3 regions of the Flaviflexus salsibiostraticola genome follow, and region 2 is predicted to be linked to each of the others. Evidence: riboswitches for the same ligand, from Rfam matches in the RefSeq annotation. Region 2 holds a riboswitch; each other region holds the start of a gene.
What was found. Region 2 has a riboswitch for S-adenosylmethionine ahead of EJO69_RS10025 (hypothetical protein). Riboswitches for the same ligand answer to the same signal wherever they lie in the genome.
Positions count from the first base shown of each region.

Region 1: it holds a riboswitch for S-adenosylmethionine, as region 2 does, so the genes downstream of both, EJO69_RS11925 (methionine ABC transporter ATP-binding protein) here and EJO69_RS10025 (hypothetical protein) in region 2, are expected to answer to the same signal.
Region 3: it holds a riboswitch for S-adenosylmethionine, as region 2 does, so the genes downstream of both, EJO69_RS03990 (LLM class oxidoreductase) here and EJO69_RS10025 (hypothetical protein) in region 2, are expected to answer to the same signal.

Region 1 is NZ_CP034438.1:2,550,711-2,560,514, forward strand. Features, by position in the region: gene tuf (elongation factor Tu) at 1-539, shown strand, start outside; gene EJO69_RS11915 (HAD family hydrolase) at 733-1,374, shown strand; gene EJO69_RS11920 (serine hydrolase domain-containing protein) at 1,748-2,998, shown strand; SAM riboswitch class I at 3,386-3,484, shown strand; gene EJO69_RS11925 (methionine ABC transporter ATP-binding protein) at 3,478-4,452, shown strand; gene EJO69_RS11930 (methionine ABC transporter permease) at 4,449-5,126, shown strand; gene EJO69_RS11935 (MetQ/NlpA family ABC transporter substrate-binding protein) at 5,192-6,022, shown strand; gene EJO69_RS11940 (DeoR/GlpR family DNA-binding transcription regulator) at 6,279-7,037, shown strand; gene EJO69_RS11945 (FGGY family carbohydrate kinase) at 7,071-8,486, shown strand; gene EJO69_RS11950 (NAD(P)/FAD-dependent oxidoreductase) at 8,508-9,804, shown strand, end outside.
Region 2 is NZ_CP034438.1:2,150,145-2,159,948, reverse strand. Features, by position in the region: gene EJO69_RS10050 (alcohol dehydrogenase catalytic domain-containing protein) at 1-127, opposite strand, end outside; gene EJO69_RS10045 (FmdB family zinc ribbon protein) at 201-605, opposite strand; gene EJO69_RS10040 (N-acyl homoserine lactonase family protein) at 657-1,460, opposite strand; gene EJO69_RS10035 (helix-turn-helix domain-containing protein) at 1,561-3,363, shown strand; gene EJO69_RS10030 (IS30 family transposase) at 3,406-4,809, opposite strand; gene EJO69_RS10025 (hypothetical protein) at 5,063-5,542, opposite strand; SAM riboswitch class IV at 5,528-5,643, opposite strand; gene EJO69_RS12800 (GmrSD restriction endonuclease domain-containing protein) at 5,948-7,003, shown strand; gene EJO69_RS10015 (hypothetical protein) at 7,325-7,579, shown strand; gene EJO69_RS10010 (zinc-binding dehydrogenase) at 7,775-8,824, shown strand; gene EJO69_RS10005 (DUF2254 domain-containing protein) at 8,921-9,804, shown strand, end outside.
Region 3 is NZ_CP034438.1:832,548-842,351, forward strand. Features, by position in the region: gene EJO69_RS03950 (IS481 family transposase) at 1-430, opposite strand, end outside; tRNA gene EJO69_RS03955 (tRNA-Ala) at 720-792, opposite strand; gene EJO69_RS03960 (histidine phosphatase family protein) at 892-1,503, opposite strand; gene rsfS (ribosome silencing factor) at 1,500-1,874, opposite strand; gene EJO69_RS03970 (hypothetical protein) at 1,871-2,581, opposite strand; gene nadD (nicotinate-nucleotide adenylyltransferase) at 2,612-3,328, opposite strand; gene EJO69_RS03980 (glutamate-5-semialdehyde dehydrogenase) at 3,318-4,589, opposite strand; gene trxA (thioredoxin) at 4,684-5,052, shown strand; gene EJO69_RS03990 (LLM class oxidoreductase) at 5,207-6,106, opposite strand; SAM riboswitch class IV at 6,335-6,437, opposite strand; gene EJO69_RS03995 (MusI family membrane protein) at 6,655-7,281, opposite strand; gene EJO69_RS04000 (carbohydrate ABC transporter permease) at 7,283-8,191, opposite strand; gene EJO69_RS04005 (carbohydrate ABC transporter permease) at 8,188-9,033, opposite strand; gene EJO69_RS04010 (ABC transporter substrate-binding protein) at 9,121-9,804, opposite strand, start outside.

The sequences.
Region 1 (9,804 bases), 400 kb from region 2:
ACGTCTTCACGATCACTGGTCGCGGCACCGTCGTCACCGGTCGTGTCGAGCGTGGCCAGCTCCAGATCAACTCCGATGTCGAGATCCTCGGCATCAAGGAGAAGCCGATGACGACCACCGTCACCGGTATCGAGATGTTCCACAAGCAGATGGATCACGCCGACGCCGGCGAGAACTGTGGTCTCCTCATCCGCGGCATCAAGCGCGAAGAGGTTGAGCGCGGCCAGGTCGTCTGCAAGCCGGGCACCATCACCCCGCACACCAAGTTCGAGGCGCAGACCTACGTGCTCAAGAAGGAGGAGGGCGGCCGTCACAACCCGTTCTTCTCCAACTACCGCCCGCAGTTCTACTTCCGCACCACGGACGTCACCGGCGTCATCACGCTGCCCGAGGGCACCGAGATGGTCATGCCCGGCGATAACACTGAGATGACCGTTGAGCTCATCCAGCCCATCGCCATGGAGGAGGGCCTCGGCTTCGCTATCCGCGAGGGCGGCCACACCGTTGGTTCAGGCAAGGTCACCAAGATCCTCGCCTGATGATCGGTTAGATCTCTCTCGTATGCCCCGGCTTCGGTCGGGGCATACGTGTCTCTCGGGCGGAGGCACTCGTCGCGGTCGTGGTCGCGGCCATGGTCTCTGGCCTGACAGACCCGTGTGTGGGCAGCGGTTGCCTCTGAGGATTGGTGACGGTTGGCGAATGGGGGAGAGGGCCTCGAGTACCCTGGACCGTATGAACCTCCGTGACGTCTTCCGCGCCTGCGGACTCGAATCAGAACCCGCCGCCATCCTCTGGGACATGGATGGAACCATCACCGATACCGAATCCCAATGGGTCGCCCTGTCGAAGAAGGTCGTCGAACGCCGGGGCGGTCGATGGTCGGGGGAGGACGAGGCTGCCCTTCACGGGTCGTCGACTCAGGCGCACGCCGAGTATCTGCACCGCATCCTCCAGCGGGATGGAGGCGATGCGGCGGAGCCGATGGTCCTCTTCCAGGAGGTCGCCGATCTTATGGCGGAGCACGTCTATCCTGACCCGGACCTCATGCCGGGAGCCGTTGACCTTCTCGATGCGTTCCACGGAGCGGGGATCCCGCAGGCCCTCGTGACCGCGACACCCATCCACCTCGTCGGTCCCGCCATCGACAGCCTGCCGAAGGCCTACTTCTCGGCACAGGTGACGGGCGACGAACCACTCCCCGGCAAGCCGGACCCGGCACCCTACGCGACTGCCATGGACCGACTCGGGGTCGAACCAGCCGACTGCCTCGCCTTCGAGGACTCCATCCCCGGGGCCACATCCGCACGCGGTGCCGGTGCGACCGTGGTGAACGTGATGAAGTTGGAGCTCAGGGTCCTCGCGGCTCTGCTCTGACCCTCGGCAGCCGATCTATCCGACACCCTCGGCGGCATAGACTTCCCTGCTCCGCGCAGCCGCGGTCGCCCAAGGGCGCGTCGGCGGCCGGCTCCTTCGCGCACCAGTGGGGCCACGACGTTCGGGATGGTCATGGGTCCTCGGCCGAGGCCGCATGAGGAGCCGGTGCCATCTGCTCTGTTGGTCAGATACTCGTCAGGCTGAGAACCTTCGCGGCATCCCCGCCTTCACTGCGAAAGCCGCCGATTGCACCCACTTTTCCTGAACCGTTGACCCTGGCTCACGTGGTCGCATACTGTCAGAAAAGGCCCGCCTATGGGATGTGCCACGGGCCAGAGGATCAGCACACTGACGTGCTGAGAATGGAGACAACGTGAACAACATCGTGACTGTAGACCCCGAGAGCGTGGGGATGTCCAGTGAGTACCTGGCCAACATCGACAGGTTGGTCGAAGGACACATGGACGAAGACGCCTACCAGGGCATGGTCGTCCTGGTGGCCCGCCACGGGAAGGTGTGCTACTTCAAAGCCTTCGGCAAGGCAGACGACGACGTGCCGATGCAGACGGACAGCATCTTCCGGCTCGCGTCGATGTCCAAGGTTCCCACCGCGGTTGCCGTCATGCAGCTGTGGGATCAGGGTCTGATCTCGCTCTCCGACCCGATCTCGAAGTTCATTCCGGCCTTCGCCGATGTCAAAGTCGCGGAGCTCAACAACTGGGGTGAGGTCAAGCTCGTCACCCCCAAGCGTGAGATCACCATCCACCACCTCCTGTCGATGACCGCCGGTATGACGAACTCGTGGTGGTACGACCTGTTCACGCCACAGAACTACCGTGTCGTGCCGAAGCTCTACGCCGAGGCCGGGCTCATGGACGATCTGAACGCCCCGCCGATCACGCTCGAGAGCAACATCGACATCCTGGCGAAGATGCCCCTCATGTCCCACCCAGGGGAGGCCTTCGACTACTCGAACAACAGCGTCGACACTCTCTGTCGCCTGGTCGAGATCGTGTCGGGCATGGATTACGACACCTATCTTCGGAAGAACATCTTCGAACCGCTCGGCATGAACGAGACGTGGTTCTTCCCTCCGAAGGATCAGTGGGACCGCATTGCCGCCGTCTACTGGGCCGGCCGCGACGAGAAGCAGGTGGGGACTGCCCCGCTCGGCATGGGCAATCTCGGCCCGGATTACACGTTCAGCGAGCACCGGACCTACTTCAGCGGCGCCGGCGGGCTCCACGGAACCGCGTCGGACTACTTCAGGTTCGCTCAGATGCTCCTCAACAAGGGTGAGCTGGATGGTGTCCGCATCGTCAGCCGCGCAGCGGTGGAGCAGATGACGTCGAACCAGATCGGCGACCTCACGAACTGGCAGCTGACCCAGAACAAGTGGGGCTACCAGGTCGACCTCCAGGAGGGCGTCAACGCACCTCCCGGATCGATCCACTACCTCGGTGGAAAGGGCGCCTACAGCTGGCAGGGCTTCTTCAGCACGAAGTTCGTCAACAACCCTGAGCGGGACACGGTCATCCTCACCATGTCGACGCCGGGCTTCGACGGGGCGCTGCCGCAGAACCTCCGCATCATCGCCGCAGCCAATGCGGCCGTAATCGACTAACAAGCCTGCTTCGGTACGCCGAGGACGACCTCAGCGGTCCACGGGCAGGAGATGCCGCGAAGCGGCCGGTGTGGGATGTCGTGTTGAACGATGTCCACGCCGGCCGCTTTGAGTCTGATGGGGTTGCGGCTCAGCTCCGAGATGCGCTCGGGCGAATTGGAACGTGCTGGACCATATTGTCATCCGTCAACGGTCGGGCTCTGAGACCCTCTGCATTCTTCTGTCCGGCGTGATGATCTGGCTCACCGGTCTCGCCATGGCCCGGGCCGTCCCATAGACTGAGCGCTCCGGCGGGAGAGCTTTCGCTGGCAGGCTCTGGCTCGTCGAGGTCAATACCGCTATGTGAGACATGCGGTCGCGTCTCGGCACGGAGCGTGTCTAATTAGATGACCATCAAGAGCAGCTGAGAGACCTGGCTCGCAGAAGCTGCAGCAACCGAGAGCGTTCGGTGCTACCGCCAGGACCGATGGAGGAGATCGATGATTACGCTGGACGGAGTCCGCAAGGTATACCCGGGGCCTGTTGTTGCCCTCGACGGTATCGATCTCTCGATCCCCGCCGGAGAGATCCACGGCATCGTCGGCCAGTCGGGTGCCGGCAAATCCACCCTCATCCGCTGCCTCACCGCGCTGGAGAAACCGTCCGAAGGTCACATCTGGGTCGACGGACAGGACCTGTCCGCGCTCGGCCCGAAGGAGCTGCGGATCGCGCGCCGCTCGATCGGCATGGTGTTCCAGGGCGGCAACCTTCTCGATGCCCGCACGGCGGGCCAGAACATCGCCTACCCGCTCAAGGTGGCGGGCCTCGACCGTGGCCACAGGCGCGAGCGGGTCCAGGAGCTCCTCGACCTCGTCGGCCTCGGGGACCGCGGCAATTCATATCCGTCTCAGCTCTCGGGCGGACAGCGACAGCGCATCGCCATCGCGCGAGCTCTTGCGGCGCGCCCGGCTGTACTGCTGTGCGACGAGCCGACCTCGGCGCTCGACACGCAGACCACCGACCAGATCCTCACCCTCATCAAGGACGTCCGCGACCAGACCGGCGTCACGGTCGTCATCATCACGCACGAGATGTCGGTCGTCCGGGATACCTGTGACAGCGTCACCCTCCTCGAGAAGGGCCGCGTCGTCCAGTCCGGCAACGTCGGCGAGATCGTCGCCGACACGGCGTCGCGCCTCGGTCGTGCGATCGTGCCGCCGCCGCGGGTCGATGACCCGCCGGAGGGCAAGGTGCTTATCGACGTCGCGTTCACATCCCGGCCGGGCGAGCCGTCGAGCTCGCATGTCCTCGGCGTCATCGCCGAGCTCGGCGGGGATGTCACGGCCGGCACGTTCGAGACCCACGGGGCGAACCAGGTCGCCCGGCTCGTCATCGCGACCGACCCGACGAGGGCTGCCCAGACGGTGGCGACCCTGAGGGCGCAGGGCATCGACGCAGAGGAGCGTGCGGCATGAGGACAGAGATGCTGTGGTTCGATCAGCCCGTCATTCAGAACTCCCTGTGGAGTGCGACGGTCGAGACCCTCCTCATGGTCGGCTGGTCGACACTCGCGACCGTGCTTCTCGGGCTTCCGCTCGGCATTCTCCTCGTGACGAGCGCGAAGACCGGCATTCGCCCCGCCCCGGTTCTCAACCAGATCCTCTCGGCCGTCGTCAACATCGGCCGGTCGATCCCCTTCATCATTCTTCTCATCATCCTGCTGCCCGTCACCGACTGGGTCATGCAGACGAACATCGGCTGGCGGGGAATGGTGTTCCCCCTCGCGGTCGGGTCGATCCCATTCTTCGCGCGCCTCGTCGAGACGAACCTCCTCGCTGTCGATACCGGGAAGATCGAGGCCGCGCAGATGATGGGGGCGACGCGCACCCGGATCATGGGCGACGTCATTCTCCGCGAAGCCATGCCCGGCATCATCCAGTCGATCACCGTTCTCGTCATCACGATCATCGGCTTCTCGGCGATGGGCGGCACGGTCGGCGGCGGCGGACTCGGTGCGCTCGCCTACAACTACGGCTACCAGCGGTACTTCCTCGACGTCCTCATCATCACGATCGTCGTCATCATCGTCATCGTTCAGATCGTCCAGACGCTCGGCGACATGCTCAGCCGGTACGTGGACCACCGCTGAGTCGCCGCGTACCGGGAAGCAAGAACTCACACATCCTGTCACCACCCACAAAAGGAACAAGAACTATGCGCCGTACATTCATTGCGCTCGCAGCCGCTGCTGCACTCACTCTGACCGCCTGCTCCTCCGATGCGGAGACCGCCGAGGAGACGACCGCCGCCGAGGGCGAGACCGTCACGCTGACCGTGGGCGCCTCGCCGGTGCCGCACGCCGACATCCTCGCCTTCATCGACGAGAATCTCGCCGCCGAGGCCGGGATCGATCTCGAGATCGTCGAGTACTCCGACTACGTCCTGCCCAACCGCAACCTCGACTCGGGCGAGCTGGATGCGAACTTCTTCCAGCACGTGCCGTACTTCGATGTTCAGGTCGAGGAGAACGGCTTCGAGTTCGAGCACGGCGAGGGCATCCACATCGAGCCCTACGCCGTCTACTCCGACTCGCTCGAGTCCCTCGATGAGCTCGAGGACGGCGCGAAGGTCTCTCTCGTCAACGACCCGTCGAACCAGGCCCGCGCACTGTGGCTGCTCGAGGACAACGGCCTCATCACCGTCGACAGCTCGGTTGAGAACCCGACGATCTACGACATCACCGACAACCCGAAGAACCTCGAGTTCGTCGAGGTCGAGGCCCCGAACCTGCCCCGCACCCTCGACCAGGTCGCAATCTCCATCATCAACGGCAACTTCGCACTCGAGGGTGGGCTCGTCCCGTCTGAGGACGCGATCGCCATCGAGTCCGGCGAGGACAACCCCTACGCCAACATCCTCGCGTGGCGCACCGACTCGGACAAGGCTGATGCGATCCAGACGCTCGAGGAGCTCCTGCACTCGCAGGAGGTCGCCGACTTCATCACCGACACCTACCCGAACGGTGAGGTCGTCCCCGCCTTCTAAGGGGTGACGCATGATGGGGCGACCGGCACTGCCGGTCGCCCCATCGTCGTATGCAGAGTGGGCGGCGTCGTGCGCGAAGGCAGTGTGGTGAGCGGGACACGGATAGTGAGGTGGCCGCGGGTTCTCGGGCGCCCACGGAGGCTCGCGAGAAACCGACCGACGGCGGCAGGACATACGTGCGTGCAGAGTTTGTGTGGAATATTGCCCGGTTCTGTGGGTTGGGCTAGGGTGCAGGTGTCGGATTCAAGGAGGAATCGTGCTTGCTCAGGAACGCAGAAGCCTCATTCTCGAGGACCTGCGCGCCCGCGGCGGGGTCGAGACCGAGGACATCGCCCAGCGATACAGCGTCTCCGTCGAAACCGCTCGGCGTGATCTCCTCGAACTCGAGAGACGCTCTCTTCTCAAGCGGGTGTACGGGGGAGCGGTCGGCGTCCCGACATCGACCGAGCCGCCTCACTCGGAGCGGGAGAGCGTTGCCGCTGCCCATAAGCAGCGGATCGCGGAGCGCGTCGTGGCCTTGATTCCGTCGGATGCGACGGTGTTCCTCGACCTCGGCACAACGGTCGAGGCCCTGGCACGGGCGATCCAACCCACCTTCTCCGGAACCATCGTCACGGCCTCGCTGCGGGCGGTGGCGACGCTGGCGCACCTGCCGAACGCGGAAATCATCGTCTCGGGAGGCCGGCTCCGCAAGTCGGAGCTGTCCCTCTCGGGGAGCATGGCGACGTCGTTCCTCGACTCGCTCTTCCCCGACATCGCCATCATCTCGATCGGGGCGATCGACGCCGACGCGGGCGTGACCGACTATGACTTCGACGAGATGCACGTCAAGAGGGCCGTCCTCGCCAACTCGGCGATGTCGATCGTCGTCGCCGATTCGACGAAGGTCGGCGGCATCGCACCCTACCGCCTGTGCGGCGTCGAGACGCCGTCCTACATCGCAATCGACAGCGGCCTGTCCGCTGACCACACCACCACACTCACGGAGAGGGGAGCACACCTGCTCCTCGCCTGACCAGGTCAACGAAGACCGAAAGGGAGATCATCCATGGCCATCCTCGCACTCGATCAGGGAACCTCGGGCTCAAAGGCGATCGTCGTCGACGACGACGGCATCCACGCCATCGTCGAGAAGCCGGTCACGCTCAACCATCTGTCCCCGGACGCCATCGAACAGGATCCTGAGGAGCTCTACAGCTCGATCGTCGACGCCGGTCGCGAGGCGATCGCCCAGGCTGGCAGGCCGATCGACGGAGTCGCCCTCGCCAACGTCGGGGAGACCGTCCTCGCGTGGGACCCGACGACCGGAGAACCGCTCACCCCCTGCATCAACTGGATGGACAAGCGCTCGCAGGGCATCGTCGACCGCCTCGCAGACAAGAAGGAGCGCATCCACGAGCTGACCGCGCTCGTCCTCGACACGTACTTCGCCGCACCGAAGCTCGCCTGGGTCCGTGAGAACCTCACGCGGGAGGGCGTCGTGACGATGACGGATGCCTGGCTCGCGTTCCGGCTGACGGGGGAGTTCGTCTCCGACACCTCGACCGCCTCCCGCTCGCTCCTCCTCGACATCGACTCAGTGACGTGGAGCGACGAGCTCCTCGAGATCTTCGGACTGCAGGATGAGCCGCTGCCGCGGCTCGTCGCCTCCGATGAGATCGTCGGGACGACGGGCGTCTTCGGTGGGGAGATCCCGGTCGGTGGGCTCATGGTCGATCAGCAGGCCGCGCTCCTCGCCGAGAGCTGCCTCGACCGGGGCGACAGCAAGTGCACCTATGGGTCCGGCGCCTTCCTCTTCGTCAATACCGGCGATGAGGCACATCGCTTCGATACCGGGCTGACGACATCGGTCGCGTGGACGGTGCGCGGTAAGACCTCCTACTGCGTCGATGGGCAGGTGTACACGGCCGCGACCGCGGTGCGCTGGATGAGGGACATGGGGATCATCGCTGATGCAACGGAGCTTGACGAGATCGCCGCGGACGACTCGGATGGGGTTATCTGCGGGCCGTCGTTCGCCGGGCTCGCCGCCCCGTGGTGGCGTTCGGACGCCGGGGCCTTCCTCACCGGCATGCGGCTCTCGACGGGCAGACCAGAGGTCACTCGCGCCGTTCTCGAGGGGATCTCCGCCCAGGTGGCCGAGCTCGCCGCCCTCATTGCCGAGGACGGCAGCGCCCCCATCGCCCGGCTCAAGGTCGACGGCGGGCTGACGAAGTCGAAGGTCCTCATGCAGATCCAATCCGATCTGCTGCAGGTGCCGATCGACACCTACCCGTCCGCCCATGCGACGGCACTCGGCGTGGCCGCCGCCATGCGGCTCGCGCTCGACCCGGACATGCCGGTCGAGGACGCTCCGTACTCGTGGGAGGCCGAGGCATCATACGAGCCCTCGATTCCCGCTGAGCAGGCACTCGACTTCCGCAGGCGCTGGCGGGCCGCCGTCGAGGCGAACCTCGAATTCTAGAAGAGACAGGACAAGGCTGACATGAAGGCCATACCACCCTATGACGTTGCGGTGATCGGAGCCGGAGTCATCGGCTCCGCCATCGCCCGCGACCTCGCCGGCACCTCGGCCAGCGTCGCCCTCCTCGACGTCCGCGAGGACGTCTGCGAGGGGACGTCGAAGGCGAACACGGCGATCCTCCACACCGGGTTCGATGCAACTCCGGGGACCCTTGAGGCCGAACTCGTCCGGGAGGGATACCACCTGACCCAGGAGTACTGCGAGGCCACCGGCGTCGCGCTCAAGCGCTGCGGGGCCGTGCTCGTCGCGTGGGATGAGGAGGAGCAGGCGACACTCCCCTCTCTCCAGGAGAAGGCAGAGAAGAACGGCTACACGAAGACCGAGATCATCGATGCCGGCAGTGTCTACGGCCTGCTCCCGCACCTTGGCGCCGGAGTCCGGGGCGGGCTGACGGTGCCCGATGAGTCGATCATCGACGCATGGTCGCTCCCGCTCGCCTTCGCCACCGAAGCGGTGACGAGGGGCGCGACGCTGCTCCTCGACCACGAGGTCACCCACGTAGCCGTCGGCGAGGAGACGACCGTGCTCGGCACGAATCACGGTGACGTCGAGGCTCGGTGGGTCATCAACGCCGCGGGTCTCGGCGGCGACATCCTCGATCAGAGATTCGGATACGACCGCATCCGCATCCACCCCCGAAAGGGCGAGCTCTTTGTCTATGACAAGCTGTCCGCCGAGCTCGTCGACAGGATCGTCCTGGCCGTGCCGTCAAAGAAGGGCAAGGGCGTGCTCGTCAGCCCGACGGCGTTCGGCAACGTCATGCTCGGCCCGACGGCCGACGACGGTGAGGACAGGCTCGATACGTCGACCACCGAATCGGGCTTCGAGTTCCTCCTCGAGAAGGGCGCCCACATCTTCCCCCAGCTGTTGGACGAGGAGGTGACGAGTTCGTACGCGGGCCTGCGAGCGGCGCACAACCTCTCCGACTATCTCATCGAGGTCGACGAGGGCCAGCGCTATCTCATCGCCGCGGGCATCCGCTCCACCGGGCTCACGTCCGCCATGGCGGTGAGCAGGCACGTCATGGGCATGCTGGCCGACCACATGAACCTCACGGAGAGGGATGACCTTCCGGAGCCGCCGACCATGCCGCCCCTCGGGGAGCACCAGATGCGGCCGTTCGCGGATCGGGAGCTCCTCGAGTCCGACCCCGCCTACGGGGAGATCGTCTGCTTCTGTGAGCGCGTCACCCGCGGCGAGATCCGCGATGCGATGAACTCGACGATCCCGCCCACGACGATCAACGGGCTGAGGAGGC
Region 2 (9,804 bases):
CCATTCTCACCAGGAGTTCTGTCGCGCCAGGGCCGGTGAGATCGAGTTCGACAATGGCGAGAGGTTCCGACCGTTCATACGGACGTTCGCGACCCATCTCTTCTAGGACTGCTCCGCGGATTTTCATCGCTCTGCCTTTCATGGGGCTGGTAGTGGGCTTGCTTGATGACCCCACGAGGGGTGGAGGCTATGGGCTGGCGTCAGGGATTGTCGGTGGGCGAGGTGGTTCCGAAGGTCTCCTGTGCCAGCTGGGCGGCAATGGCATCACCCGCTCGCACGGGTTCGGAGGCGAAGGCTCCCTCGTGGGCGAGCACCGGCCTGCGGTCACCCGCGAGCTCAGGGTATTTCTCCTCCAGCTTCTCCCGCTCAACCATCTTCGTGTGCCAGGAGCGGATCAGCTCCTTGTCGCCGTTGCGGGTTCCCCGCCAGGTGGTGGGCATGTCGTCGCGCGAGGGACCCGGCGAGGCGGCGCCCCCGATGGCGACCCGGGCGGGAATGCGGGCTGTGGCAGCCCCGCATTCGCACTCCGGATTGTCGGAGAACATCGAGGGCAGCACCGCCTCGAATCGATGCCCGCCCGTACACTTCAGGTCGTACCTGATCATGGCCTGCTCCTTATGCGTGCGTGTCGCAGCCGCGGCACGCACCTGGTCGGTCTAGCTGTAGAAGCCGTTCGGAGCGATCTTCATCGACTCCCGCTGTGTAGAGTCGTGGCCGAAGATGACCTCTGCTCCTGTCTGCTCTTGAATGCGGCGAAGCTTCTCGACTGATTCGAGCCAGCCGACAGAATCCCACACGATGCCGGCGCCGATGGCGGGCGGCCCCCACGAAGCACCCATGTACACCGCGTCGGAAGTGAAGATCTTGGTTCCATCGTTCGGCAGATCGACACGAAGGCTCATCGTGCCCCACGTGTGGCCCGGGGTGAAGATAACGGAGACTCCCGGAGCGATTTCCGTGTCCCCGTGGACTGCCTCCATGTTGAGACCATCGAAGTCGGATACGAGGTGGGCTCCCTTGAACGCGCCGTCAATCGTCTTAACACCCTCGATCTCATCCGACTGCACGAGGATCCGAGTCTTGCCGTTGTCGAACATCTTCGCGTTGGCCGCGTGGTCGAAGTGCAGATGCGATAGGACCAGAATGTCGATGTCGTCTGGGGTCAGCTCCAGATCGGCCAAAGCAGAGTCGATGAAGCCGGGACCCGCGGGGTCCTCCTGTACGGGAAAGAAGTCCTGGAAGCCGGTTGGCGCCCACCGCGACTCCCAGTCGCGCGGAACGCCGGTGTCCCACAGAATCCTGCCGTCGTCGGTTTCGATGAGGATGGCATGCGTCGGACATTCTCCCCACGCTGCGGGCTCATGCTTATGGTGTCGGTCCTTGATCGTATTACCAGCCTGGAGCAAAAGCCACGTGTGGTCGCACTCCATGATTCCTGTTGATAGGAAATGCAGCTTCATGGTGATCCTCTCTGATCGAAGGTCGCAGACAGCGAACCATGATTCAGACCCTAAACGTGAAGTGGCGCACACTCCATAGAGACAATTACACTCTTTCGATATGGGCGATAGAGAATTCTCCACTCGGCTCGGGTGGCTCGAGCACCGAAACCGCGTTCTTGACGCGGTCACCGCGATCGCCTCCCTCATGGCGGCGAACCACGACATCGACATGGTGCTCGACCGCATCACCTCCCTCACCAGAGATCTCACTCGATCCGACCTCGCCTACATCTCTCTCAACGACGCCAAGGAGACCTTCATCCAGTACTCCACCGGCGTGCGCACACGGGAGTACCAACAGATCCGAATGCCGCTCGGCACGGGCGTGCTTGGGAAGGCTGCAGTCGGCCACGGGACCGTGCAGACTTCTGACTACCTGATCGATCCGGCAATCATTCACCTGGAAGTCATCGATGAGATCGTCCGCCGGGAGGGAGTCCGCGCCATACTCGGGGTCCCCATCATGGTCCACGGCACGCTGCACGGCGCTCTCCTTATCGCAAACCGCCGGCCCGGAAATTTCTCCCCCACGATCGTCGACACAGTGTCAACCATCGCCCGCCACACAGCCGTCGCTCTCGATCAATCCCGCCGGTTCAGGAGAGTCAGCGCCGCGCTTGCCGGTCTCAGAGTGAGCTTCGATGACAGCGCCGAGCGCCTGCAGGCGCTCCAGACCGTCGTCGATCTTGACGCGCTCCTGAGCGAGAGCCTCGCCCAGAGAAAGGGCGTCGAGCATTTCGCCCAGACAGCGGCCAAGGCTCTCGGGGCCGACCTCGCCATTCTCGACGCCCAGGGCTCCGTCGTGGCGAGGGGCACAGTCCACGCAATGCCCGACCTGCCAACCTTCGCTGCCGACGTCGGGCGCCAAGCCTACATTTCAGGGCGACCGGTGATCCGCAACCAACTGACGGCCGCAGCCGCCACGTCAAACTCCGAGCACCTGGGCACCGTTGCCGTCTTCGAAGCAGTTCCGGACCAGCTCCTGCCACGGGTGACGCGAACGGCCGTGTTCCTCGGAATACTCCTCCTCTTCGAGCGAACCCAGAGAGGAGAGGAGCGGCAGCGTGACCAGGCACTGCTCGATGACCTCCTCCAGGGCAGGCGACTCACATCGTCGGGATCTCAGAGGCTCGACTCCCTGCTTCTGGGCGGCCCAGCTTCAGTCGCAGTTGTACAGACCGACGACGCGACGGGCACCCACCTCGACAGGGCGATGCGAGATGCCCTCACACTGAGCCTCAGGGAGCACGGGGTCAGCAGCCACCAGATCCTCGCCGTTGAACACCACGACCATCTCTGCATCCTTCTTCCGAGAGTCCCATCGGAAGCCGTCCTTCAGAGTTTCATCGCCCGCTCCGGGTCAAGGACTGCGCAGATCCAATGCGCGCTCGGAGGGGAGGTGGCCCATGGAGGCGACTTCGCCCCTGCGCACGCACTCGCCCTTACTGCCATGGCTGCCCTCCAAGCGCTCGGACCCTCCCACCGCATCTACAGAGCAGATGACCTCGGCTCCCTTGGAGTCATCCTCGCCGCCCAGAGGGACGATCCCCACGCGTATTCGCCACTGACAGAGATCCAGGCCCTGATCTCCTACGATTCCAAGCACGGTACGGAGCTCACACGGACCGCCTGGGTCTATACCGAGCAGCGCGAGAACATTAAGGCAACAGCTCAGAACCTTGTCGTCCACGAGAACACTGTCCGGCAGAGACTCGCCCGCATCGGCGATCTCCTCGGCTCGGACTGGCAGGAGACGCCTCGCTCCCTCGATATTCAGCTCGGGCTGCGCATATGGTCCCTGAAGTCTCGAGGCCCCTCCGTGGAGCATTCCAAACCAACGAGCTGGAGTCGCACACTCTGACCCCTTGAACGTCGTCCAGGACCCGCAGCGCACAGTGTGGGTTCAATCGGTCGTTGCAACACTGCTGTTCAGGGTTGATTGTAGCTGCTCGGTCAGTACCTCGGTGGGAGTTCGAAATCCCAAGATTTTTCGGGGTCGGTTGTTCAGCGCTAGAGCGACGGCTTCGAGGTGGTGGGCGTCCCACCTGGATAGGTCGGTGCCTTTGGGGAAGTACTGGCGCAGGAGCCCGTTGCTGTTCTCGTTCGTGGGCCGTTGCCAGGGCGAGTGCGGATCGGCGAAGTACACCTTGGTGCCGGTATCGAGGGTGAAGGCAGCGTGGTCAGCCATCTCGGTACCTCGGTCCCACGTCAGCGTGCGGCGCAATTGCAGCGGCAGACGGGTCATTGAGGTTTGCAGGGCTGTGTTCATCGCTTCGGCTCCGTATCCGCCCAGAGCGGGTCCGTTCTTGGTGGGAGCAACTTTGCCCCACCGGGGGTCTCGGGGCAGGTGCACCAGCAGGATACTGCGAGAGCGTCGCTCCACCACGGTGCCGATGGCCGAGCGTCCAGTGCCGATGATCAAGTCTCCTTCCCAGTGTCCTGGCACAGCGCGGTCTTCGGCTTCGGCAGGGCGCTGGGATATCATCACCGCCTTGGTGACGTGCCCGTGGGGTTTGTTCCTCCGCTGGGTCCGTGCCCGAGGTTTACGAACTGCCCGCCCAGTGCGCAACGCCGCGACGAGCTCTCGTTTGAGTGCCCCACGTGCCTCGATGTACAAGGATTGATAGATCGCTTCATGACTGATTCTCATGCTCTCATCATCAGGGAAATCGATCTTCAAGCGCTGCGATATCTGTTCCGGACTCCACGCAGTGAACCACTTACGGTCCGCCCGGTGCGGCTTGCCCACACCCTTCCACGCCGGGGTGTGCGGACCGGGCACGACTTGATCGTCCTCGTCGTGGAGCATCCCGGCAAGCCGATCCTCCACGTACTGTCGAAGGCGTAGGTTGGTGGCGAGCTTAGCTACCTTTGGGCGCTTCGCCGCTTCCTGGGCCTTCCACTGGGCCACCACAGCGCGATACCCCCGATCACCATCGCGGGTAGCGGCGTTTCGTCGCAGCTCCCGAGAGATCGTCGAAGGATCTCGCCCCAAGCGGCGAGCGATCTCGCGCACCCCCGTCTCCTTCGCGTTCAAGATGGCGATCTCCTCACGCTCTTCAAATGACAGATACCGCCCCGTAGGCTCATCTAGGCTCAAAGGTCTCATCCCACCAGCATGGCCGAACCACCTGGTTCCCACCGGCACTGACACCCCCACCCGCACCGCAGCCTCCGCGGTAGTGATACCAGTAGCGATCAACGTCCAGAACTGACGCTGCACCGCCCGCGACGGGGCCGGCCGCCCTGGGGACCGCATCGGTGGACGCAACGCCCGATCCGCACGCCACTGACGACGCACCTCCATTGGCATATCACTGGTCTTCTTACTCCAGTCCGCAGTAGCCATCGTCTTACACCTCTTTCATCAAGGTGTTGCGACAATCGATTGAATCCGCCCAGACTCCCCAGCGTGCAGTGAATCACCATGAGCACCGTCAGCAGTGCGGCCGTCGCATGCTGGACGGATGGCAGGTGACTGTCTCTGCTCCCGATATGTGGACGCGGGGAGCAGAGACAGGAGTTAGATGAAGAAACCGGCAGACGCGGCCATCAGCCGCTCATTCCGAACGCCACCTGAAACTGCAGGGATTATCGCCGCTTTCCGCCAGCGACAGCAGGTAACCCACGCCATCGACTTCAACCCTGAGCAGCCAGTACCGCTTACACCACTCCGCTTCAGCGTCGGGCAAGAGGTCGGGCACTTCGGCGATTTTTCCCAGTTGTGCGGCATTGTGGTTCCAGCGGCGCCACGTGCCTGACTCAGTCACAAATTCAATGTAGTTGCCGTCAACCGCGAGAACACGCGCCGGCACCCAGTCCGTGCTCAGCCCAGCGTGTCGTGCATGGATCGCGTGAATAGTGTGGCCGGGCCGGTAGTTCGTGCATCTCGTCCCGAGAGGGGCGATGCCCACCTTGGTTCCATCTTGGGCAGTGACGAGGACAGCGGTCGGCTCAGTGCCGCTGTCCGACTGAGCCTCGCGCTCAGTGGGGGGATTGTGGTCCACCATGAATTGATCCTTATACTCGCTGAATTCCACCCGAGCTCATGCTCGGGGGCAGATCTTCCCTCAGGGGCACCGTGTGCGATAAGCGGTTGCCAGTCGACAAGCTGAGAGGCTTCACGTCGAACTTCTTGATCTGATGCGATCGTATCAGCGGTTCACAAACTTAGCAACCGTGAACTGGCTTCACGTTGGACTCACCTGCAAATGGGCGCGGCACGCAGATCCATCAGTCCATGAGATCCACACTCCCGTACGGAGTTTCTCGGGAACCGCGCACGTTTACTCACTGACCCCGATCCCCCAGCGACTCAATCAGAACAACACGGAGTTCATAGAGTTCACGGCTCTCGGGTATTGGGCGCCGCCCGATTCTGCCCCCTCGTGCGGCTACGTTTGACTTGTTGGTAACTCACACCCGTAGAAGGCTGGGGACGTAGCGTGAAGAAGTTGTGGTGGATCCTGGGTGCGATCTTCGTCGTTGGCGCTGGACCCGCAATCCTTTCGGATGACATCACTGAGGCCGCCGACGAGAGCGACGAAACCTCGGTGGCAGTGGTTGAGCCGGGTCCGACGACTGAGGAGCCGGAGCCGTCGCCAGAGTCGAGGGAAGATTCCACCTCGATCGAGCTCGAGGTCGAGACCACTCCCGCACCGGTGGAGCCTGAACCCCTCACTGCACCGGCGAATGCCGAGGGCCAGCTGGCGGCAGACGTCGTGCTCACACTCGAGGTCAAGGGCCGCGCGCCGAAGACCGGGTATGACCGTGACCAGTTCGGCCAGCGGTGGGCAGACACGGACCGAAACGGCTGCGACACCCGCAATGACATTCTCGACCGAGATCTCACAGACAAGACCTACAAGCCCGGCACGAGGAACTGTGTTGTCCTGACCGGCACCCTCATCAGCCCCTACACGGCCGAGATCATCTCCTTCCAGCGCGGCCAGGACACCTCCTCAGAGATTCAGATCGACCACGTCGTCGCCCTCTCCGACGCCTGGCAGAAGGGTGCTCAGCAGATGTCGGCCGGCGATCGCGAGCTGTTTGCCAACGACCCGCTCAACCTCCTCGCGGTGGATGGCCGCAGCAACGCCCAGAAGGGCGCGGGCGATGCCGCGACGTGGCTTCCGAGCAATAAGTCCTACCGGTGCGACTACGTCGCACGCCAGGTCGGAGTCAAAGCCAAGTACGGCCTCTGGGTGACGGCGGCCGAAAAGGACGCCATTCTCCGTATCCTCGCCGACTGCCCGAATCAGACGATCCCCGAGTCGGGAGCTTTTGTGCCGGTCGAGGCAGCCCCGGTGGCCCCAGCCCAGGAGGCTCCGGCACCTGAACCTGCTCCCGCACCCGCGCCAGCCCCTGCCCCTGCGCCCGCGGACGTGTACTACGAGAACTGCACGGCGGCGCGCGCCGCCGGAGCGGCGCCTCTCTACGAAGGCCAGCCGGGCTACCGGACGACTATGGACGGCGACCGCGACGGCATCGCCTGCGAATAGTCGACCCCGCTGTTCCCGGCTTCGCCATCTGGGCGGGACCTATCTCGAGCTTCCGCCCCATTTGAGAGTCCACCGCCGATGCACCCCGACTGACCTGCGGTTCCTGTTATCTGCCAGTCTAATTTCACGCGCCCACCCGGCGTGGAATTGCCCGGCCCCACGGCTTTCTGGATGGGGCACTCTCATGTCCGAATTGGGAAGTTCGGGGTCGAAAGTCCCGCGGGGCCAAGTGCCCTCAACGTCCGGGATTTCCCGTCATAACGTCGAAAAAGATCAGGTCACAGGAGCGCAGCGAACCAATCGCGAGGATACTCCGCGGGAATGGACCCGGCGGAGAGTCCATCGCCGAGGCACTGCCGCTCAAGCATCACGGACCTGCCCAGACGCCTGGGCTGCGTCGCCGCAGCCCTCGACGAGCAAGAAAAGGTCGTCCTCGCGGCTGGCGTCAAGCCGAAGGTCGTCCTCGAAGGCGCCGAAAACCTCGCACCCGAGGTGTTCCGGATTGGGGATGCGAAGGAGGCGCGCAACGCCGTCTCCGCCATCTGGGAGGGCGCGAACTTCGCTCTCAAGCTCTAGCAGCTCAGTCACGCAGGGTCCTGGCCCTGCGCGACTGCCACATCAGCCCGCCGGTACTCTCGCGTCCGGCGGGCTGATGGCATTGGCCTGACACACTGTTGAGTTCACCCTGCTTGCGACCTTCACGCCATGCCGGGCGGCAGCCGACTTCTGTGCCGAGTAGGGTGAGATGAGGTCAAGCCGGAAGGATGCAACATGCTGGCATACGAGTACCAGAGCGATGGAGTCATGAGGGTCGTCGAGCGTGACGATCCCCGCCCACAGGAGGGCGAGCTCCTCATCGATGTCGCCGCCGCAGGAATCTGTGGAACGGATCTGAAGATCGCACGCGGCGAGCACCGCTTCTATCCCCCGGGCACGACGCGCGTCCCTGGCCACGAGACCGTCGGCGTCGTTGCCGAGAATCGCAGCGGCGATGATCGCTTCGCCCCCGGTACTCCGGTCGCGGTCGCACCCAACATCGCCTGCGGGCATTGCCGGCCCTGCCGTCGCGGGCTCGGCAACCTCTGCGAGAACTACGAGTCGGTTGGGCTGACATTCGATGGCGGGTTCGCGTCGCAGCTCCTCATCCCGGCCGCAGCCGTGGCGAACGGCAACGTCATGGTGGTCCCAGATGGACTCGATCTGTCGATCGCCTCGTTGACAGAGCCCATCGCCGCAGTCGTCCGCGGTCTGCGCCCTCTCACCGTCACGTCGGATGACACGCTACTCATCTGCGGTGCGGGCCCGATCGGCCTCATCGCCCTCCTCGTGGCCAAGCACCGCGGCGTCGGACAGGTCATCGTCAGTCAGACGTCACCGCACCGGAGGAGGATCGCCAAGCAGCTGGGCGCTGACCACACGATCAATCCCCGCGAGCGCGACATGTCCGAGCAGGTCATGGAGCTCACCGACGGTGCCGGGGCGGACGCGATCATGGTCGCAACCCCCGTCGGCCAGGTGTTCACAGATGCTCTGCGGTCAGCGGCCAAAGGCGCCCGGGTCAGCTTCTTCGCGGGCCTTCCCTCTGGGAAGGGCGAGATCCCGCTCGACGCGAATCTCATCCACTATGGCGAGCTCATCGTCACCGGATCGACCGCGAACACGAACGCAGACAACGAGGAGGCACTCGCACTGCTTGCAAGCCAACCGGATCTGTTCGCTCCCCTCATCACCGCCAGCTTCCCCCTCGAGGAGGCGGACAGGGCCTTCGAGGCCGCCAAGGGCGGCGAGCACCTCAAGGTGCTCATCGAACCCCGCCGCTGACGGTCACCCCACTGCGTTGATTCCCTCCGCCGCTGTCTGAACAGCGGCGGAGCCGTTTCTCCACATCCCGCTCCCATCGGATGACAGAATCGCCCCATGAGCGACGCGAACGATGACACGCACCGGATCCGCGGATCGATTCCGGACATTCCGAAGAGGACCCGCTGGGGCCGCCTGTGGTCGCGGTTCTGGGCGATTCCCGCGGCAAGCGTCATTGCCGCGATCCTCGTCGGTTTCCTCCTGCCGCGGTGGGAGCGGGCGCTGTCTGAGCCGCTTCCGCTTGCCTTCGAGGGCGGCCCCGATGCGGCTCGGGAGGTGCTGGGCACGATCGCCGCTTCGACGATCTCGGTGACCGGCCTGACCTTCTCGATCACGCTCGTCGTCCTTCAGCTTGTCAGCAGCCAGTTCAGCCCCCGCATGCTCTCCGGGTTCCTCGCCAGCAGGGTCGTCCAGGCGACCCTCGGCATCTTCCTCGGCACGTTCATCTACTCCCTCACGGTGCTCCGCTATGTCTGGAGCGAGGACGAGGACATCACCGCCTTCGTCCCGCGCGCCGCTGTCACGCTGTCCTTCCTGCTCGTCCTCGGGTGCATCGGACTATTCCTCGCCTTCATCCACCTCATCACGTCGTCGATGAAGGTGTCGCAGGCTATCTCGGAGATCGGCGAGGAGACGCTGGCGCTCGCGAGACGCCTGTACCCGGTGACCGAGGAGGAGACTGGGCTGACGCAGGGTCCGGGATGGTCACCGCGCCCGGGCGACCCGAGAACGAAGGTCACGGCAACCGGTCACGGCTCGCTCGTGTGGATCAACTACAAGAGGCTCATGGCATGGGCCGATCGCAACGAGGCAGTCATGACCATCGACCGCCCTGTGGGTGACTTCCTTGTCGAGGGTCAGCCGCTCCTCAGCATCTGGTGGGACGGGGACCCGAGCGAGTCCGACCTGAGGCACATCCATTCCGCCTTCGAGCTGCGTAC
Region 3 (9,804 bases), 1.3 Mb from region 2:
CGAGCTTTTTCACATCGACGTGAATCATCGAGCCGGGGTGGGGGTGTTCATAGCGGCGCACCGGCTCCCCGGTGGCGCGGTCTACGTGAGCGAGTCTGTTCAGTCGGCAGTGGCGCAGGATCTGATGAACGGTCGAGGGTGCCAGCCCGACCCGGACGGCCAGCTGGACCGGTCCTTCCCGTAGCCGCAGCCGCAGGCTCACGATTCGTCTTCTGATCTTCAACGGGGTCTGGTGGGGCGAGGTCTTCGGGCGAGAGGAACGGTCCTGCATGGACTCACCAGACCTGTAGCGGTCGGCCCAGCGTTTGACCGTCGGCCAGGAGCATTGGAACCGAGCCGCGACCTCGGCAATCGGCACCTGCTGGTCGACGACGAGCCGGGCGACGGTCAAACGGGCGCGAGGGGTCAGGGCTGCATTAGCGTGGGACATACGGAGGGCCTTCCTCGGAGTGCTGGTTTCGCAACTCCCACTCAATCGCGGAAGGCCCTCTCTTCACGTCACAAGTCAGCGCGTGTCATCGCACTGCCTCAACCAACCTGTCCGGTCAGTACAGCTAGACACGCCCAACCCAGACACACTTTTTGGCCTATAACTCTCACCGACGGCATCGAGATCAGCGAAGACGAAAGGGCGACGATCCGACTCGCTGAGCCCTTCGCCGCCCTCACACCAGAGCCGACATCGACTGATGTCAGGAGTTCTAGTACGTCTTCAATTGTGGAGCTAAGGGGATTCGAACCCCTGACCTCTTCCATGCCATGGAAGCGCGCTACCAACTGCGCCATAGCCCCGAGTGCTTGATAAGTCTAAGCCGAGACACCCCCTCATTGCCAAATCCGTCGGGGTGGTGACCGCCACAGGGGGAGATCCTAAACAGAGTTCGCTGACGGTCAGTTGAGGTTGTAGGCCATGAGCCGCCATGCCGGCGTGCGATTGGCCTGCGGGGCGAGGACCGCCCAGTGGCAGTTATCCATGCCCGCCAGCGGCTGGGACAGAGACGGATTGGTCCCGAGCAGCGACATGATGCCGTTCGAGATCGCACCGCCGTGGGAGACGATGACGAGCACCGCGTCGTCATGATCGGCGAGCCTGCCACTCCAGTCGGCGATCGATTCGACGACGCGGCGGCCGCAGGCCTCGCGCGTTTCGACGTCACCACCGGGCTCCTGGCCGGCACGCCACTTGGTGAGCCCCTCGCGGTCGACCTCGGCGATCTCGTCGGCGGTCAGCCCTTCCCACGAGCCGAAGCTGCGCTCCTGCACCCGCGGATCGACAACAATCTCCAGGTCGGTCCGTCTCGCGAGCCGGGCCGCCGTGTCGTAGGCGCGGCTCAGATCTGAGGAGACGATATGGGTTGGGCCCAGGTCGGCGATCTTCTTCGCGGCCGCCTTCGCCTGGGCGATCCCCGTGTCGTTGAGCGGATAGTCGCTGGAGCCCTGAAGGCGTCTCTGCCTGTTGAGATCGGTCTGCCCGTGCCGCCACAGAATGATCCGAGAGATCAACGCTGACCTTCCAGGTCGGCGACATCAATCGACGGGCAGTCGGCCCAGAGCTTCTCCAGCGCATAGTATTCGCGGTCCTCGTCCTGCTGGACGTGGACGATGAGGTCGCCGTAGTCGACGAGGACCCAGTGGGCCTCGCCCTCGTAGCCCTCCCTGCGAAGCCTCCTCACCCCAACCTTGTGCAGCGCTTCGTCGACTGCGTCGACGATGGCGCGCACCTGCCGGCCTGTCTCGCCAGAGGCGACGACGAAGACATCGGTGAGGACGAGCCGCTCGGACACATCGATTGCCACGACGGATGTCGCGACCTTCTCGAAGGCGGCCGAGGCGGCGGTACGGGCAAGGGCGACGGAATCGGGGGTGGCTGTCACAGCGCTCCAGGGTAGAGGTAATCGGTGAGGTGGGGCGCGGAGGCGGAGTCGCCACCCGCGAAGATCAGGGAGCCGAGGAAGATGCCGACGCCGAAGCCGACAATGATGAGGATGAGGAACAGAAGGATGGTCTTCCACCGGCTCGGCTCCGGCTCGTCGACATCATCATCGACCAGCCCGTCCTGGACGGGCGGCTTCGACTTGAGCCGGGCCCGGAGTGCACCTGCGTAATCCTCGTCGCCTGCCTCGCCGTCCTGCGGGACAGCCGGTTCGGCGAGCTCTGCCCTTTCGGCGCTCTCGGTCGGCTGCTCAACGCCGACAACTGCGCGGGACTCGGTATCGTTCGAGGTGGAGAATCGGTCGAAGACGCTCGTCCGCTCAGGGCTCGCCTGTGACGGGCTGCCGTCGTCCGGCTGGCCCGAGGCAGGGCTCTCTGCCCCAACTGGCGCGGGAGCCTCAGTCTCGGCAGTCTCGCCCAATTCGGCCTCACGGTCGGCGCCGGGCCGCGATGACTGCGCTTCCTCGTAGGTCGGCTCATCATCGGGGCGGTCAATCGTCGCGCGAGCAGGACCCGCAGGTGCGTTGTCAGACGCCTCGGCCGTGTCGGGCTCGTTGGCGAGCGCAGCCCGCTCTCGCTCTTCTGCCTCGCGCTTGGCCTTGAGAAGCCCGGCTTTCCGCATCTCGCGCCGCGACATCCGTTCGCTCATCGGTTCTCCTTCGCTTGAATGATTCTCATCCTATCGTCCCTGCCGCTGACGTGCCGCCCTTCCCGGCTGGGACACGCGAGGGATGCGGCTGGGCGAGTAGAGTCCGTACTTGCGGATGTATTGGACCACGCCGTCCGGAACGAGATACCAGATGGGAACACCGATCCGCTCCCGCTCGCGAACGTCGGTTGACGAGATTGCCATGGCCGGGACCTCGACGACGGTGACACGCTCGGCCGGAAGCCCGTTCGACGCGATCGTATGGCCCGGCCTGCTCACACCCACAAAATGGGCGAGCTCCCACAGGTCGGAGGCATCCTTCCAATCAAGGATCTGGGGCAGGACGTCCGCGCCGGTGATGAAGAAGAACTCATCGTCTGGATAGATCTCCCGAAGGTCGCGCAGCGTGTCGATCGTGTACGTGAGGCCCGGCCTGTCGATGTCCACTCGTGACACGGAGAAGCGGGCGTTCGACGCTGTGGCGATGACCGTCATGAGATAGCGATATTCGGCCGGCGATACCTCGCGCTCCTGCTTGTACGGCGGCTCGCCGGTCGGAACGAAGATGACCTCATCGAGCCCGAAGCGATGCTGGACCTCGGATGCGGCAACGAGGTGGCCGTGGTGGATCGGGTCAAAGGTGCCGCCCATCACACCGATTCGGCGATGCAGCTGATCGTTCGGATGCGGAGCCTCGATCCATGCGAGGTCGTGCTCCGCGGTGACCGGGAAGCCGCTAGCGGACATGCCCCGACCCTTCAACGACACACGTCGTCGTCGTGAGCTCAGCGAGGCCCATGGGCCCGCGTGCGTGAAGCTTCTGGGTTGAAATGCCGATCTCGGCGCCCAGTCCGAGCTCGCCCCCATCGGTGAAGCGCGTCGAGGCATTGACCATGACCGCCGCTGAGTCGATTGCGGCGACGAACCTGTTGGCGTCTGCGACGGAGTCGGTGACGATTGCCTCCGTGTGCCCGGACGAGTGGCGATCGATGTGGGCGATCGCCTCATCAACCGACGAGACGACAGCGACTGCCATATCGAGCGACAGGTACTCCGTGTCCCAATCCTCGGCTGTCGCATCCTTGATCAGCTCGAGGCTGACGCCCGCCTGCTCGGCGAGCGATCGAGCCGCCTCATCGACGTGGAGCGTCACTCCCCTGTCGGCCAGAGCGGCGAGAACTGCACCCCCGTGTTCGAAACCCTCATGCAGCAGGAGCGTCTCTGCCGCATTGCAGACACCGGGGCGGTGCGTCTTTGCATTGACGGCGATGGCCACGGCCCTGTCCCTGTCGGCATCCGCGTTGATGAAGACATGGCAGTTGCCGACGCCGGTCTCGATGACGGGCACGGTCGAATTCGCGACGACCGATTGGATGAGGCCGGCTCCGCCGCGCGGAATGAGGAGATCGATGTAGCCCCGCGCGGCCATGAGCTCCGTCGCGCCCTCGCGGCCCCACTCGTCCACGGATGCGATGGCGTCGGACGGAATGCCGACAGAGTCGATCGCCTCCCGCATGAGCGCGACGAGAACGACGTTCGTCTGCTCGGCGGCGGAGCCGCCGCGCAGCAGGACGGCGCTTCCCGCCTTGAGCGCGAGACAGGCCGCATCGACCGTCACGTTCGGACGGGCCTCGTAGATCATTCCGACTACGCCCATCGGCACGCGCACGTTCCGCACGGTGAGCCCATTGGGAAGTGTCCTGCCTGCAACCACCTCGCCGACAGGGTCCGGCAGGGCGATGAGCTGGCGCACGGCATCGGCGATCCCAGCGATCCGCGATTCGTCGAGGGTGAGCCGATCGATGAGCGCATCGGTCAAACCGACCTCGATACCACGGGCGATGTCCTGCCCGTTCGCCTCGGTGATCTCTTTCGATCGCTCCTCCAGGAGCACGGCGATTGCCTCCAGCGCGGCATTCTTCTCGGTCGTCGAAGCGCTCCTGAGCACGCGTGCCGCGCCGCGCGCCTTCGTCGCCAGCTCCCGTACAGCGTCTCGTGTGTTCGTCATGAGAGTAAGCGTATAGGGAATTATTCACGGGTCCAGTCCGTTACAGCCGACGTATCACCATTCATGGGAAGCAGACGACAAGAGGAAGCTGGACATGGCGACAGTAGAGATCACGAAAGACAACTTCAACGAGACCATCAAGGAGGGCACAGTCTTCCTCGATTTCTGGGCAGAGTGGTGCGGCCCGTGCCGCCAGTTCGCGCCCACCTTCGAGGCGGCCTCGGAGAAGCACGAGACCGTGACCTTCGGCAAGGTCGACACGGAGGATCAGGTCGAGCTCGCTCAGGCGTTCCAGATCATGTCGATCCCGACGCTCATGGTCTTCCGGGATGGCATCAAGCTCTTCGAGCAGGCCGGAGCCGTTCCCGCCTCGGCTCTCGAGGACCTCATTGCCCAGGCCGAGAAGCTCGACATGGACGCGGTCCGCGCGCAGATCGCGGAGCAGCAGACCACCGAATCCTGATCACAGACATGAAGGAGCGGGCCCCGTTCGGGGCCCGCTCCTTCATGTCGGGCATCGATCGACGCGATCTCCGCTGTCGCGTCAGCTCGCCTGCTGACGGCAGGCCTGCGGTTGACGAGAACTGCTGAGCGATGCAGAGATTGTCGACACTCCCCTACTCTGCAGATTCAGCGGTGCGCCGCGCCTGGAGAAGTGGCAGCACTCCGCAGACCGTCGAGGCGAGATCGGTCGGAAGCGAGCCGGGCAGAATCGTGAACGCGTCGGCCGCACCGAGCGCGAGCCAGGACTCGATATGGTCGGCCACGTCGTGCACGGTACCGAGGACTCTCGCCGAGCCCTCTGCGTAGCGGTCGGCGCCGATGGCAGTGATGAGGTTCGCCCGCTCCTCCGCGTCCATCGCGCATGCGGAGACGATCATGAACAGATCTGAGGTCACCTGGAGATCGCGGCCCTCCTCGAGGGCAGCCGACCGCAGCGAGTAGCGGATCTCGCGGGCCGTATGCGGATCGGCTTCACGCAGGCGGACGCTGTCGACGACCGCTCCGAGGGCGCCGAGGTCGATTCGCGAAGCGGTGTCGCCGGTCAGGGCCACCGTGACGGGGTTACCGTTCCTCCGCGCCCTGTCGATCAGGGAGAGAGCCGAGTCGAGGTCGCCGTCGGCGACATGGATCTCAAGACCGACCTCCGTATCCTTGACGGCGGCGAGAGCCTCCTCGCAGCCGCTCGCTGCGGTCACCGCCGCATAGATCGGGCCCGTGATCCTCGAGGTGAGCTTGACGGCAGCGCGCACTGGATCAAGCCGGCAGTCGCGAATGTGGAGATCGGAGCGGAGCAGGAAGCTCGAGCCGAGGGTGACAGCGGCGAGACCATCGGAGATGGCGGCGCTCGTCATCGAGGCGAGTCGGTGCAGGTTGCAGGATTCGACGGGGAAATCCTCCCCGAACTCGGAGGAGGCGTCAAAGACCTCCGCTCCGAGGGTCGACAGGTCAATGCTGATCGACGGGATCTTGTAGCCAACGCGGGATTGTCGTGATGAGGGCAGCTGGATTGTCATCGAATGTTCCTTGGGTATAGCAGAGCCGCTCCGTGAGGAGCTGAATGAAGGTGCATAGAGCGATGCGGGAGATTCTCCCGGGCGGATCCAGTTGGCCGGATCAGGCCATGGACTTATGCCACATACGCATTCGACGAAGATGGAACGGAGCCGATACTCGCTGCCCGGCCGTCTGGATGTTATTCGTCAATGCCATGTTATTTTCCTTCGTGCTATCCACCGCGGACGGTGCGTCGCTTGCCGATTGAGGCCTGGTCGTCACCCGGGGCACCCCTCGCACGTGAGGGGTTGTCGACCAGCTAGCCGGGGCTTGTTGCTGGTTCTCTGGACCGCCGCCAGGATAACACGGGCACTGGTCCAGATGTCAAGATGCTGTTGACCAGCAATTGAGATACCTTCCAGTAGGGCGCCTGTTTGCGACTGAAACCGCTGCGGTACGCACTGTCGGGCCAGACCTAATCCACCAGATAACGGACAAACCCACCCGCTATCGGGGTGGGTCTGTCTTCTGCAAATCAGTGCAAGTGAACTACATCACATAGTCGCGCTTAGGACACCTGCTTCTTGAGTGGGCCCGAGAACATGAGCGCATGCATGTACAGGATCGCGGCGGGAAGGATGATGAGGTTACCGAAGACGAGTAAACCGAGCACATCGATCGACAGGTACAGGATAAGCGGCTGAACGAGCAGCAGGCCGAGAGCGGCGAGGGTGCGTGGGAGGTGGCGGATCGCGAGAAGCGCCGCGCCGCGCACCACGCGTCCGAGTGGACCCATCTGCTCGCTCAGCAGCGGGAAGATCCATACCGCGAAGCCGGCCAGAAGGACGATGCCCGTGAGGACGACGACGATGACTGCATTGCCTGCCACGCCGAGGTTCATGCGGCTGATCGCCCAGATCTCCCAGGCCGACACGGTGAAGAGGGTGAGGAGTACGAGCCAGACGAGAGTCGACCGCCAGAACGTCGACCGGAATCCGGACCAGAACGCTCTCGCCGGCGACGAACCTTCTTCTCTTGCCTGCTGCAGCAGCGCCCTGTGGGCTCCCGTGACGGCGGCACCCGCCGTGACGATCGGAATGCTGAAGGCGATGAGCAGCAGGTTGACGATGACGGTGTCGGCGACAGTGACGAGCCCGTTGTAGAGCTTCGAGTCGGGTGCGAGCCACCCTCCCATATCAGCCCTTGACCGAACCGGCGACGACACCTTCGATGATGTGCTTCTGCGAGAACAGGTAGAAGATGACGATCGGGATGATGGCGAGAACGAGCATGGCCATCATCGCCCCCATGTCCCTATTGCCATTGGAGCCGACAAGCATCTGAACCACGACAGGGATCGTCTTGTACCGCGTCGAGAGTCCGATGACGAGATAGGGCAGGAGGTAATCGTTCCAGATCCACATCGCGTTGAGGATCGCGACGGTGACGGTCGTCGGCTTGAGGATCGGCAGGACGACGCGGAAGTAGTTCTGAAGCGGTCCGCACCCGTCGATGTAGGCGGCCTCTTCGATCTCGAGCGGTATGGATTTGACGAAGCCCGCGAAGATGAAGACCGACAGTCCGGCGCCGAACCCAAGGTAGAGGACGACCATGCCGGCCGGGTTGTTGAAGTGGAGCATGTCCGCAATCTTCACAGTCGGGAACATGACCATCTGGAACGGGATGACCATGGAGAAGACGAACATGTAGTACAGGAGCGAGGTCCACCAAGTTTTGACACGGGTGATGAAGTAGGCGGTCATCGCCGTCAGGAAGACGATCGTGGCGACCGAGGAGACGGTGATGACGAAGGACCAGAGGATCGCCTCGAAAAAGCCGGTCCGTGCCAGCCCCGTCGTGTAATTCTGCAGCCCAGCCCACATCTCCCCGAGCGGAAGGGCGAACGGGTCGGAGCTGATCGAGAACCGCTGCTTGAAGGAGTTGAGGACGATGAAGACGATCGGCCCGAGGAAGACGATGAGGAGCAGCGTGAGGACCACGTAGTAGAACGAGTGCCGCGCCTTCGACCCGCTCTCCTGGACGTTCTCGTCCGGTGTGAGTGTCGGATCTCCGATCGATCCGACCGGCTGTGCGATGGTGCTCATGCTTCGACCTCTCTGCTCCGGGTGGCCCGTAGCTGCAGGAACGCGATGACGACGACGACGATGACGAAGACAACTGCCTTGGCCTGGCCGACGCCCTCCTGGCCCATGCGGGCGAACATCGTGTTGACGATGTTGAGGGCGACCATCTCCGTCTTGGCCTGCGGCGCGCCGTTGGTCAGCGCCAAGTTCTGGTCGAACAACTTGAACGAGTTCGACAGCGTGAGGAAAACGCAGATCGTGATGGTCGGCATGATGACGGGAATGGTCACGTGCCTGAGCGTCTGCCAGCGGGTTGCGCCATCGATCTCGGCCGCCTCCGTCAGCTCAGGTGGGACAGCCTGGAGTCCGGCGATATAAATGATCATCATGTAGCCGACCTGCTGCCAATTGATGAGGAGGATGAGTCCGACGAAGCCGTACTCCCATCGAGAGATGATCGTCGTTCCGTAGTTGGCGAGGACGGCGTTGATCATCGACTGCCATGTATAGCCGAGGACGATTCCGCCGATGAGATTCGGCATGAAGAAGACGGATCGGAAGAAGTTCGTGCCTCGAAGCTTCTGCGTGAGAAGCCTGGCGATCGCGAAGGCGAATACGTTGACGGAGATGATCGCGACGATGACGATGAGGAGGGTGAACTGGAAGGAGTTCGTGAATCCCTGGCTCTCGTCGAAGACCCGGCCATAGTTCTCGAGGCCGACCCATTCGGCATCGGTGATCGTTGTGAAGCTCGCGAACGAGAGATAGATGCCGATGAGGAAGGGCAGGAGGAAGGCGATCGTGAACGCGATTCCTGTCGGCGCTACGAATATGGGGACGTATTTCTTAAGTGTTCTCTGCATCGCTTTCGTCTCCGCTGGTGCTGTCGCGACTGTTCAGACGGTGGTGTGCCGGGGCGGGCGGCGCCCGCCCCGGCACTCGAGGGGTCATCAGCCCAGGTTGGCCTTTTCGCGGGCCCAGGAGTTGACGAAGGTGTCGACGACCTCGTCCCACTCGACATTGCCGGAGGCGTACTGAGCCAGAGCCTGGCCGAAGTCCTCCTTGAATGCCTGCGAGGGGAACGTGGTGAACACCCACGGGATGGGTTCACGGTCGGGATCCGTCATGTAGGCGTTGATCTCGACTGCGAGCGGGTCGCTCGGAGTGCTGTCGCCGAAGGACTTGAACGGCGCGATGAAGCCGAGGTCCTCCGTCACGTACTGCATGCCCTCCTCCGAGCTGAAGAGCCAGTTGACGAAGTCGATCGTGGCCTGCTGGTCAGCCTCAGAAGCGCGGGCGTTGACCGCCATGAAGGCCTCGGTGCCGATGTTGATGCCCTTCGACTCCTCCCCCTCGACTCCGGTGTAGATCGGCATGAACTTGATGTCCTCTTCGGCCACCACGTTGCCTTCGATGTCCTTGATCTGGCTCCAGGCCCAGTTGCCGTTCTGGACCATGGCGACCTTGCCCGTCGCGAACTCCTGCATGGAGTCCGTGACGGTCTTGGACGGGGTGAGCGCGGGCTCGACGGTCGAATTCTCGAGGTAGAGGTCGAAGATGTTCTTGTAGTTCTCAGCGTGGGTGAAGCCGATCTCCTCCATGTCCGTCACACCCGCCTCCTCGTACTCCCAGTA